DNA from 3 places in the Rhizobium sp. Root1204 genome. Region 1 is predicted to be linked to each of the others. Evidence: predicted binding sites of a transcription regulator. Region 1 holds the regulator's gene; each other region holds the start of a gene.
What was found. The regulator LexA, encoded in region 1, represses DNA repair genes until DNA is damaged. The targets are predictions, from matches to a motif close to TGTTCNNNNTGTGTTCNG.
Positions count from the first base shown of each region.

Region 2: ASC96_RS08440 (putative DNA modification/repair radical SAM protein) is a predicted target of LexA. The motif match lies at 2,566-2,583, and genes of this name have one in related genera.
Region 3: ASC96_RS30020 (ribonuclease) is a predicted target of LexA. The motif match lies at 1,318-1,335, and genes of this name have one in related genera.

Region 1 is NZ_LMCZ01000034.1:395,427-399,486, reverse strand. It holds gene ASC96_RS23220 (SDR family oxidoreductase) at 1-264, shown strand, start outside; tRNA gene ASC96_RS23215 (tRNA-Asn) at 338-412, opposite strand; gene ASC96_RS34095 (hypothetical protein) at 634-912, shown strand; gene ASC96_RS23205 (hypothetical protein) at 972-1,292, opposite strand; gene lexA (transcriptional repressor LexA) at 1,556-2,266, shown strand; tRNA gene ASC96_RS23195 (tRNA-Cys) at 3,394-3,467, shown strand; gene ASC96_RS23190 (hypothetical protein) at 3,541-3,759, opposite strand.
Region 2 is NZ_LMCZ01000006.1:180,531-184,590, forward strand. It holds gene ASC96_RS08420 (AraC family transcriptional regulator) at 1-272, shown strand, start outside; gene ASC96_RS33295 (hypothetical protein) at 289-465, opposite strand; gene ASC96_RS08425 (flavin reductase family protein) at 717-1,313, shown strand; gene ASC96_RS08430 (pyridoxamine 5'-phosphate oxidase family protein) at 1,373-1,876, opposite strand; gene ASC96_RS08435 (type 1 glutamine amidotransferase domain-containing protein) at 1,901-2,461, opposite strand; gene ASC96_RS08440 (putative DNA modification/repair radical SAM protein) at 2,586-3,818, shown strand; gene ASC96_RS08445 (UdgX family uracil-DNA binding protein) at 3,818-4,060, shown strand, end outside.
Region 3 is NZ_LMCZ01000043.1:135,219-139,278, reverse strand. It holds gene ettA (energy-dependent translational throttle protein EttA) at 1-441, opposite strand, end outside; gene ASC96_RS30020 (ribonuclease) at 534-1,301, opposite strand; gene ASC96_RS30015 (alpha/beta hydrolase) at 1,493-2,428, shown strand; gene ASC96_RS30010 (DMT family transporter) at 2,442-3,392, shown strand; gene ASC96_RS30005 (thiamine pyrophosphate-binding protein) at 3,429-4,060, shown strand, end outside.

The sequences.
Region 1 (4,060 bases):
GTGCGCGAGGAAAACTGGGTGGAGGCGATAAAGGCCCAGCCGCATTTCGTGATTTCCGAAACCCCACGCTTTACCGGCCGCGCCGTTTCATCCCTGGCTGCGGATCCGGAGCGGGGACGCCTCAACGGGCAATCGACCTCAAGCGGCGATCTCGCCAAGATTTACGGCTTTACCGATCTCGACGGATCGCGGCCGGACTGCTGGCGCTACATGACCGAGGTGCAGGATGCCGGAAAACCGGCGGACGCGAGCGGTTACCGGTAGAACATGAAGGCGGGCGCAGAGGGTACGCCAGAAACCAAAAAGGCCTTGCTTTTTCAGCAAGGCCTTTGGAAATTGGCTCCCCGGGCCGGATTCGAACCGGCGACCTGTCGATTAACAGTCGAATGCTCTACCGCTGAGCTACCAGGGATAATCTGCGGCGGTGTGTGCTGCAGAAGTGAGGCTGCTAATACAAATGCTTTTCCGATTTGCCAAGCGGTTTTTCAAAAAAAATGCACAATCTTGTCTGATTGTGGACAACTCCCCATGTGAGAGTTGAAAGCGCTCCGTTGATTTGCCGGGGATAAACCCGCAGGATTGCAGCGTTCGCAGGCGATGGCGGGTGGCCGGACATTTGGCAGGTGGAATTTGATGGCAGAACAGCGGAAAACAAAAAAATTCGGCATCGATGCCCGCGCCCACGAACTCATCATCGGCACGTGGCGTATGCGGCTGCCGCAATCGCGCCTTTTGCGCATTTCCATCGGTGCCGCGCTGATCTTTGGCGGTATTTTGGGTTTTCTCCCGGTTCTCGGTTTCTGGATGATTCCCCTTGGTCTTCTCGTCCTGTCGCACGACCTTGCCTTCGTCCGGCGAAAGAGGCGGCGGCTTTCGGTCTGGTGGGCGCGCAAATGGCCTGCTTCCAGCTAGGAAGCTGGACGTAAGCCCTTCTCCCGATTCGGCAGAGGCTTGCGCCGGATCCGATCCGCTTATCCGCCTGAGCCTGTCTGTGGCGTCGGGTCCTTGTCCGCAGGTGCCATTTGCGCCGGATCGACCGGAGTTTCCTGCGTGGCCGGAGCGCCATTGTTCGGGGCAGGCAGCTTTTCCTCAACCTTGGTCGCAGCGTCGTTGTCTGTGCTTTCGCCAAACACTTCCGCACCGGCCCAGGCGAGCATTGCAAGGACCACGCCGCAGATGAGTACCATCAGCACCGGCCGGCCCAAAAAGCCTTGACGGGCCTGCACGCCGCTCAATTCCACGGTTTTCTGCATATCGGCATCGGAAGCGCGCTCATCGGTGTATTTCGCCATCAAAGCCTCCTCGGACGGCATCCGGAGCAGGCCGTCCATCGCATTGTTTCGAGATAAACCGAAACGGTACCGGCGGCGCAAAGGTTCCAACAGATAGCTTCCCGCGATGAATGGCAGGCGGAATGCTGAGTGGAAAGGAGCCGCTATGCAGCACGATTTTCTGTTGCGTTGAAAACACTCACGAATTTTAGGGACTTGCGGAACACATATGGAACAGATAGTGTTCGTTCTTGATTTGTTTCTAGATTCTGGAGTGATCGTTCATGCTGACCCGCAAGCAACAGGAACTGCTTCTGTTCATTCACGAAAGAATGAAGGAATCGGGCGTACCGCCATCGTTCGACGAGATGAAGGATGCACTGGATCTTGCGTCGAAATCCGGCATTCATCGGCTGATTACAGCGCTTGAGGAGCGAGGCTTCATCCGGCGTCTGCCCAACCGGGCGAGGGCGCTGGAAGTGATCAAGTTACCAGAAGCCTATACCACGAGCCTTCAGCCAAAGCGCGGCTTTTCACCGAGCGTCATCCAGGGCAGTCTTGGTACACAACCGGCACCTGCCGCACCCGTCAAGGCCGCCGCAAACAACGATACCGTCTCCATACCTGTCATGGGCAGGATCGCCGCCGGCGTACCGATCTCCGCGATTCAGAACAATACGCATGATATTTCCGTGCCGCTCGAGATGGTTGGGACCGGTGAGCACTACGCACTTGAAGTGCGCGGTGATTCGATGATCGAGGCGGGCATTCTCGACGGCGACACGGTCATCATCCGCAATACGAACAGTGCCAGCCCCGGTGAAATCATCGTCGCCCTGGTTGATGACGAGGAAGCGACATTGAAGCGGTTTCGCCGCAAAGGCGCCTCGATCGCGCTGGAAGCCGCCAACCCTGCATATGAGACGCGGATTTTTGGACCGGACCGGGTCAAGATACAGGGAAAACTCGTCGGGCTGATCCGCCGTTATCATTGATCTGATATCACTTCAGCTATGGCAGCTTAAAGGAGTGGGGAAGATTGCGTGATTTGTAGACATGGCTGCAAACCTGTCACCGTCCGGCGCGACGATAGTTTTGCCCCCTGAAAGATAATGCCTTAGCGACCTCATGAACCGACCGGAGCACTCTAAATCATGAGTAGCGGCGGAAATAAGGGACATGATTTTTCCTTCAATACGCCCGATTAACGGGCTGTAAGCCTATGAATTTTCAATGCGGCTTGCGCATCGGCAAATGTTGCCGTTCCCCTATCGCACCCTATTTTTGGAACCTATTTAGTAGGATTTCGTTGACCTATCGGCTCTATTCGTGGACGGAACCCAGGAGGCCAATGTGAGAACCGTTTTTACAAAAGTTTTGGTCGTGGCATTGATGGCCACAGTCATTTCGACTGTTCAGGCACCAGCATCGTTGGCCCAATCCTTGGACATATACATCGGACGCGACAGTCCCGCAGTTGAATACAGAGACCGGCGATACAATAATGAGTATCGTCCGCGCAGCAATTGCAGTGAACGGCAGGCAATCCGCCGTGCCTATCAGTACGGAATGCGTGATCCCGGCATCCGCTCGATAAACCGGCGCCTTGTTGTCGTTGACGGCATTGGACGCCGTGGCGAATACACTGTCTTGAAACTTGCAAACCGCCAGGGTTGCCCGCGCGTCAATTGAGACGTGGACAGATAATGCGGATCGCTCCAGCCAAGAGCTGAACGATTGGCATCGTTAGGGAAAAGGGCCGGCTGCTGCAACGGCCCGCGTTGGCAAGGCGTTAGAAACAGTGCCGTTTCGCTAAGGGCTTTGGCGCTTCATCAATCGAACAGCCGACGGCAGCACTTGCGCACCAATTCACGAATCCGTCGCCCGTCACCTTCGTGAGAATGCGCCCGGCAACAGGGCAGGGACGTGGCGCTTTGACCGGGACGCCGCAATCTCGTTTTCGGCTCCTCGCACACCGGCTTGTTCATCCCCAAAGCTGTGGAAGAAGGGTTCGGAAACGGCATCTCAGAAATGACCAAGAACGTTTTTCAGAAATACCCTCTTGCGATTTGTCTAGGATCATTCTAAACCGCCGCCACAGTTCGACTATTTGAACTGGTGAGGCCTCGTGGCGGAGTGGTGACGCAGAGGACTGCAAATCCTTGCACCCCGGTTCAATTCCGGGCGAGGCCTCCAAACCTTTCTTGCTCCACCAGTAAGACCTTGAAATCAATCGAAAATATAGCGGGTGTGGCAGTCGGTTCCTATTTCACCCCTCCGTCCCGTCCTTGCTTTCGAGCAATTTCGTGCCCATCCCATCACAGTTGATCTTCGATACGGCCTGTCTGGCCAGCCGCGCATGGTCTGCGTTGCGCGTGTAGATCTTGGATGTCTTCCCGTCCTTCCAGCCGAACATCGCTTCCAGCATATAGTCGGTGGCTTCGTTGTGCGCCTGATCAGTTGCCAGCCCCTTGCCTGGCTGAACCATGCGGACACTCTGTTTCCAAGTCCCTTCACTGTGAAAGCTTTGTCGAACTCAGTCCGCACATTGGTGAGCCCGGTGACAGGGTGCAACTCCATCACGGCTTCAAGGATCGGGTGAATGGCAATCTCGATATCCACCGGCGTCCGGTTGCGGTTCTTGAATAGCCGCAGCTTGAGAATATCGCCACACCGATGCTGCGGGCCGATAACAGCCAAGTCCGATACGCGAAAGCCGGTCTGCATTAACAGCGACAGCGCCAGTACGGCTTTCGACTTCTGGCCGTGGTGATCGATGAACTTGCCGA
Region 2 (4,060 bases), on a different contig from region 1:
GGGCGCATTTCTCTCGGGTCTTTGCCGCCAGCGAGGGCATGCCACCAGCCGAATTCGTGCTGCGTAAACGGTTGCGGCGCGCCACGAAATTGCTGACCAATGCGGCGCATCTCTCTGTCAAGGAGGTGGCGATCATGGCGGGCTTCGAAGACCCGAATTATTTCGCCAAGGTGTTCCGCCGTTATTTCGGCGCCAGCCCGACGGAATTCCGCACGACGGGCATGTATTCCTCTATCGCTGCCAATGGCCGTGGCGCGGTGGCGGCCCAATAGTCTATCTGCCTACGGATCAGTAGAAGAGGTGCCAGGGCGTGAGAAACGCGCGGCTCAGTTCCTGATCGCGCTCCTGTTCATACTCGGTCTGCTCTTCGCGGCTTTGGCGAACGGGCATTTCCACGCGGATGGCCTTTTCTTTTTTCACCGGAGGTGTCAGGTAACCCAGTGTCATTCCACCGTGATAAAACATTCCGTTCTCCGCTGTTTCCGTGGACCGGTTAACGGCCGTTAACACAATCCTGACACAATTGATGCGACTGTCAATAGTCTATACTTTTGATATCCTATTTGGCGAAGCTGCATTCGGGGAGCATCCAAGCTTGGCAAATTTCGTCTCCCTTTAGAAAATAATATAATCTATAAATTTTATGATGATTGAAAAAGCGATCCGGCTTCCCGGGCGGCCACGGGTGTTCTTTGCTTGAGACGAGGGCATTTTCCATGCGTAAATCGGCCATCGTGAACGAGACGGCAAAAGAGTGGACCCGCATGAACCTCGCTTTGAGAAATTCGCTCGACCGAACCATCGCGCCACAGGGGCAGTCCTTTCCGCATGTGGCGGATGAGGATGCCTTGAAATCGGCGATGCGGCGGATGCCGGGTGGTGTCTCCGTCATTACCGCCGGCGTTGGTGACGAACGGACCGGCGCGACAGTGACGTCAGCCACTGCTCTGTCCGTCGATCCGCCAACGATGATCGTCAACATCAATCGCAGCTCGTCCAGCTGGCCCATCATCAGCCGCTACGGGCATTTCTGCGTCAATATTCTCAGCGCCGACCAGCAGGATGTCGCCGACCGGTTTGCCGGCAAGGGCGGTTTGAAGGGAAGCGAGCGCTATGACGGAGCAGAGTGGTTTACGCTGGCAAGCGGGGCTTCTGTCCTGCGCGGTGCGTTGGCTGGTATTGATTGTGAAGTGGACGAGGTGATCGAACGCCACAGCCACGCGATCATTCTCGGCCGCGTCGTCTCCATCGTTGCTGGCGACGGACATTCTTTGGTCTATAGCAATGGCCGATACGGCCGCTTTTCGCTCTGATGAAAACGCCCCGCCCCCGAGGAACGGGGACGGGACGCCAGATCCACACCGATGAGGGGTCAGTGTGGCAGTGATATCTGGGTATGGACGCCGAGATCCGGCTCCTTGCCTGTCAGATTGGCCTTGGCCATTTCCCATCCGAAGCGCAGCGTGCTGTTCGAAGAGGCCCAGATTGCCACGTCATCGAGCTTCAACTGAAGCATCGTCAGGGATGGATCGTCTTTACCGTTCTCGAACCAGGCGCCCACCATCGGCGACCAGAATTTTTCGATATGCGTCCGGGATTCCACCTCGTCGATCATGCCGGCGAGGCAGGCGTGATAGTCATGGTCCTTGCTGATGATGCAGAAATGCGCCCGGTCGCCGGTACGCACTGCCTTGACGAGATCGCTATCGGCCCTGGAATAGAACCAGATTGAATTGGTTTCCTTTTCGATGAAAGGTGCCATCGGCTGCATATGCTGCTTGGAGCCCTCGACGCCCAGCATCCCGGCATGGATATCGCCAGCCACGTCCCACAGCTGTTGTAACGGATCATTTTTGGTCTTTGAAAGATCGGCCATTGTTTTTCCTTTCCTGCGGCGGGATCAGGCGGCACGGCGCTCATGGCGGCCCTCTTCGACCTCCTCAACGATCTTGGCGATGAATGGTTGCAGATCGCCTGGATTGCGCGAAGTGATGATGCCCTTATCGGTCACGACAGCCTCATCCGACCAGATCGCCCCGGCATTCTTCATGTCGGTCTTGATCGAGATATAGGACGTCATCTTGCGACCACGCACCGCATCGGCCTCGATGAGCAGCCAAGGCGCATGGCAGATGGCTGCGACAGCCTTGCCGGACGCGACGAATTCCCTGACAACGCGCATCGCATCCGTATCGTGACGCAGAATGTCAGGGTTCATCTGGCCGCCGGGCAGAACAAGTGCATCGAAATCGTCGATATTCACATCCCTGGCAAGGAGGTCGACATTCACCGTGTCGCCCCAGTCTTTCTTGTCCCAGCTCTTAATAGGATCGTTGTCGAGAGAAGCGATCTTGACGCTCGCGCCACGGTTTTTCAGCTCGTCCAGCGGCACGCGCAGTTCGGAGCGTTCATAGCCATGGGTGGCAAGAATGAGGATTTTGGATTTGTCGATGAACGGCATGAGGCCATCTCCTTCTTCAAGATTTGAGAGGGTTCGTGCCTACAACGGCCGCCTCCGCCAATCGTTCCGATCTTTCGGGTTCCTCACGTTGACGAAGATCGGAAAAGAACATATCATGAACAATATGAAGAAATCGCTGAATGAACGCTTGGCCATCCTTTCCGATGCCGCCAAATACGATGCGTCTTGCGCCTCAAGCGGGACGGTGAAGCGGGATTCGTCCAAGTCCGGCGGCTTGGGATCGACCGAAGGGTCAGGCATTTGCCACGCTTATGCGCCGGATGGACGTTGCATTTCGCTGCTCAAGATCCTGATGACGAATTTCTGCATCTACGATTGTGCCTATTGCATCAACCGGTCGTCCAGCAATGTCGAGCGGGCACGCTTCAGCGTCGAGGAGGTCATCTGGCTGACACTGGAATTCTACCGGCGCAATTATATCGAAGGCCTTTTTCTTTCGTCGGGGATCATCCGCTCGTCGGATTACACGATGGAGGAAATGGTCCGCATCGCACGGGAATTGCGTGTCACCCACAAATTCGGTGGCTATATTCATCTGAAGTCGATCCCGGAGGCCTCGCCACTGTTGATCGAGCAGGCCGGACTTTATGCCGATCGTCTCTCTATCAACATCGAGTTGCCGACTGATTCTGCGCTGACCCGGCTGGCGCCGGAAAAGCGGCCGGCCAACATCCGTAAATCGATGGGTGAACTCAGGCTGAAGATCGAGGCTGCCGGCGAGCCGACACTGCAGACGAAGCGGCGTAAGCGTTTCGTACCGGCGGGCCAGAGCACGCAGATGATTGTCGGGGCTGATCAAACCAATGACAAGGGCATACTTGGCACCAGCGCACGGCTCTATGGCAGCTACGGACTGCGCCGGGTGTATTATTCTGCCTTTAGCCCCATCCCCGACGCCTCGAAAAATCTGCCTTTGATCAAACCGCCCTTGATGCGCGAACACCGGCTCTACCAAGCCGATTGGCTCTATCGCTTCTACGGTTTCGGCATCGAGGAAATTACCGAGAACCAGCCGGATGGTATGCTGGACCTTAAACTGGACCCGAAGCTCGCCTGGGCCCTGGCCAATCGCCATCGTTTTCCGGTGAATATCAACACGGCGGAACGCGAGATGCTGCTGCGGGTGCCGGGGTTGGGAACAAAGGCCGTCAGCGGCATTCTGTCTGCCCGGCGACACCGCCGTTTGCGGTTGGAGGATCTGGCGCGCCTGCACGTCTCGATCAAGAAAGTGCAGTCCTTCGTCGTCACCGAGGGCTGGACACCGCATCGGCTGATCGATCGCTCTGATCTGCGGGCCATGTTCGAGCCCAAACCCGAACAGCTGGCGCTTTTGTGATGGTAACGGTTACGTTGGAGGGCCGGGGAGATTTGACGGAGTGGCGGGAGGCTGCCCGAACTCTGCTGCTTGCCCGCACAGAGCCGCGAATGATTGACTGGCGTTGCAGGAACGGTGCGGTGGACGATCTGTTCGGACCTGCTGCCGAAGCACCGCAGGCGCCTAATACCGCTGCAGCGTCCGTGCCGGCCGTGACTGTCCCAAAGGCGTTTTTGTCATTGGCACAAGCTGTGATCTGCCAC
Region 3 (4,060 bases), on a different contig from region 1:
GCAACGCAAGGCTTCCATCGCCATCTCGACCTGACTTTCGAGGTCCCACAGATTCTGGCCGTCGATGATATCCTGGAGCTTTGCCCCCTCTTCCGCCGTCTCGTCGGAATAGTTCATCATCAGTTCGTTGTAACGCTCGAGGATGGCGGTCTTGTCGGCCACCCCTTCCATGACGTTTTCCATCGCCGTCTTGTTCGGGTCGAGCTGCGGCTCCTGCGCCAGGTAACCCACCGTCGCGCCCTGGGCGACCCAGGCTTCGCCGGTATATTCCTTGTCGAGACCGGCCATGATGCGCAGTACGGTCGACTTACCGGCACCGTTCGGGCCGAGAATACCGATCTTGGCGTCCGGATAGAACGACAGATTAACATTCTCCAGCACCTTCTTGGTGCCGTAGGACTTGTTCAGCCCGGACATATGATAAATGAATTGACGTGCCATAGAGAGACTGCTCCGACGGAATGGGATTTTGCCCGCTATGTAGGCGAATTATCCCGGCGGAGCAATGAAGAAACCGGCTTTAGCCACGCCATTCACTCAATGCCGGCCGTATCGACGGCGCCTTTTGCACATTTGAAATCGGTATCGGCGGCCGCAAGGATCAGAGTTGAAAGGCCGGACATGGCTGAAACATCGCCCGCCAAGCCGATCGTCAGCCCGGTGACAACGCTGCGCGCACCGGCCTTCTCACACCGCATCCGGACACGATCACCCGATCCCTTGCCAAAGCTCTCGTCAAAGGCCTGTTTGACCTCGCGTTCCGTGACGTCCTGACCAAGCCGGGCCGCAAACAGGGCGCGCACCGCCGAGCCGTTGATTTCCTCGAGAAGACGAAGCTGCACCGAAAAATAGTCCTGCGCGGTGCTACCATGGCACGTGCCACTGCGCAGCCACTGATGCCGGTCGAGGCCTGATTGCGTTCCCGGCATGGCCACCATCAGCTTCGCGGCCGTCTCCTCCGCCATCGCCAGTTGCGGCAGGTCCAGCCAGTCGCCCTTGCGGTCGCGCGCTTTGATATCCGCAGAAACGCCGCAATAGCTCTTCTTCACCGGCCAAAGGCCGTGCAGGGAGAAATGGGTTGCGTCATAACGCTCCGAGGTCTGGCCGGCGCATTCCTTGCGGTTTGGCCGGGTTTCGCAAAATCCCGGCTGCCAGCTGATGGCGAAAATGTACTCGGTCTTACCTTTCACGGACGCGGCCTCCTCCGCCGCAAAGACCGGCGGCACAAACAGCACAGCGACCAGGATCATCCCCAGACGATGCAGAAACGGCACGAAGACAGTCCTCACATTTCCCGGCATATGGGCCTCCGCCAACAAGAACAAAACAAGATCATTTAGCGATTAAAACGGGAAAATTGCAACCAGAAATCCATGTGTGGCCGATTTTTCCTGACCTGATGTCAAACAAGCACCAAGCGCCGGTTGCCTTTGGCTGTTAAATCAAGTTGATAAAGATCAAGCGCAGAATTTCGCCTGGGAGGATCTAACGGGTGTTCGCCACGGTCGAAACGTTGCAAAGCCCAAGTGGAGCCGCCCTCGCCTGGCGCCATTGGCCTGCCAGCGGCCCGCATAAAGGCGTACTGCTTATCAGCCACGGACTGGCCGAACATTCCGCCCGCTATGCCCGTTTGGCCGAAGCCATGGCCACCCACGGTTTTAACGTCTATGCGCACGATCATCGCGGTCACGGCGCAACCAAAGCCGCCGATGCACCGCTTGGCCGCTATGCCCAGTCGCAAGGAACAACCAAGGTTGTCGAGGACGTCCGGGCAATGCGCGCGATGGCCGCAATCCGTCACCCTGGCCTTCCCGTCATCCTATTTGGCCATTCCATGGGTGGCCTGATCGCGCTGAATGCCGCAGAGGAAGACCCTGCTCTTTATGATGGGCTGGCTGTCTGGAATTCCAATTTCAATCCAGGCCTTGCCGGCCGCGCAGCGCAGGCCCTGCTTGCCATCGAAAAGATGCTGAAAGGCTCCGATGTGCCGAGCACGCTGTTGTCGAAGCTGACATTTGGCACCTGGGCCAAATCCATCCCCAATCGCAAAACCGATTATGACTGGCTGTCGCATGACCCGGTAGAAGTGGCAAAATACATCGCTGATCCGCTCTGTGGTTTCGATGCCAGCGTTTCGATGTGGATCGATCTATTCAAGCTGACTTTCGCCGGGGCAGAGCCGGACCGGCTGCAGCGGTTGCCGCAGGACCTGCCGATCCATCTTGTCGGTGGCGGCCAGGATCCGGCCACCAATGGCGGCCGGGAAATCTCGTGGCTGGCTGAGCGCATGAAAAAGGTAGCGTTGAAGCACGTGACGACAGTGGTCTACCCCACCATGCGCCATGAAACCTTGAACGAAATTGAGCGCGATGGTGCCATGCGGGATTTTGCCGGCTGGTGTCTTTCCGTCGCGGAGCAACGGAAATGAGCAAAGACCTGGCATGACCGGTATTCCCGCAAACCCGGCAACACGCAGCAACGACGTTTCCTTCGGCCTCAGCCTGATGGTCATCGCGGTGCTGATCTCGCCGCTGATCGATATTTTTGCAAAACTCGCAATCACCACCGTTCCCTCCGCAGAAATCACCGCCGTGCGTTTCGTCCTGCAGATGATCTTCATCCTGCCGATCGTCATCGTCCGCGGTACATTGTTCGATCTCACCTGGAAGAAAACCGGACTGCATATGCTGCGCGGCGGACTGCTCGTCGTCACAATGCTGTCCTTCATCACCACGCTGAAGGCGATGGAAGTGGCGGATGCCATCGCCATCTTCTTCGTCGAACCGATCATCCTGACCATCCTCGGCAGCATCTTCCTCAAGGAAACCATCGGCTGGCGGCGGTATACCGCCTGCGGCGTCGGCTTTTTCGGCGCGCTTCTGGTGATCCAGCCAAGCATGCAGGAAGTCGGCTGGATTGCGCTCTTGCCGGTTGTCTCGGCCTTCGGGCTTGCTGTGTTCCTGCTGGTCACCCGCATGGTGGCGCAGAACGAGGACCCATGGTCGATGCAGTTTCACGCCGGCGTCTGGGGCGCGCTGTTTTGCGCTGTCCTGCTGTATATCGGCGACGGCACCGGGTCGGAGATTTTCGATCCCGTCCTGCCGGATATGACCGCCAGCCTCTATCTGCTCGGCGTCGGCGTCACCGCAACGATTTCCGGTGTGCTCGGTGTCTATGCCTATCGCGCCGCCCCCGCCTCGGTGCTGGCGCCGCTGCAATATCTGGAGATCGTCTCGGCGACGATCTTCGGGTGGCTGGTTTTCGGCCACCTGCCCGATGCACTGAAATGGCTGGGTATCGCCATCATCATCGGTTCGGGCCTCTACATCATCTGGCGCGAACGCCGGGTCAACAAAACAGCGGGTATCGCGCCGGTCTCGCCGGCCATCTGACACAACATTTTCTAAGACGCTTTGGGAGGAGCAGACATGAAGACAGGCGGAGAATTGATCGTTGAGGCGCTGAAGGCAAATGGCGTCACGCGGGTGTCCTGTGTGCCGGGCGAAAGCTATCTCGCGGTGCTCGACGCGCTCTACGACACCGATATCGATGTCGTGGTCTGCCGTCAGGAAGGCGGCGCCGCGATGATGGCCGACGCTTGGGGGCGGCTGACCGGCGAGCCTGGCATCTGCATGGTGACACGTGGTCCCGGCGCCATGAACGCATCCGCCGGCCTGCACATCGCCCGCCAGGATTCGATCCCGATGATCCTGTTCATCGGCCAGGTCCAACGCGATGCCCGCGAACGTGAGGCTTTCCAGGAAATCGAATATCGCCGCGCGTTTACCGAAATCGCCAAATGGGTCGGTGAGATCGACGATCCCGCCCGTATCCCGGAATTCGTCACCCGTGCCTTTGCAGTCGCCACATCCGGCCGCCCCGGCCCGGTGGTCCTGACCTTGCCGGAAGACATGCTGACGCAGAAGACGCAAGCGGCCTCGGCAAAGCCCTATCAACCGGTGGAAAGCCATCCCGGCCCCGGCCAGATGCGTGAGTTGGAAGCCCTGCTCGCCAAAGTCGAACGGCCGATCGCCATTGTCGGCGGCACGCGCTGGAGCGA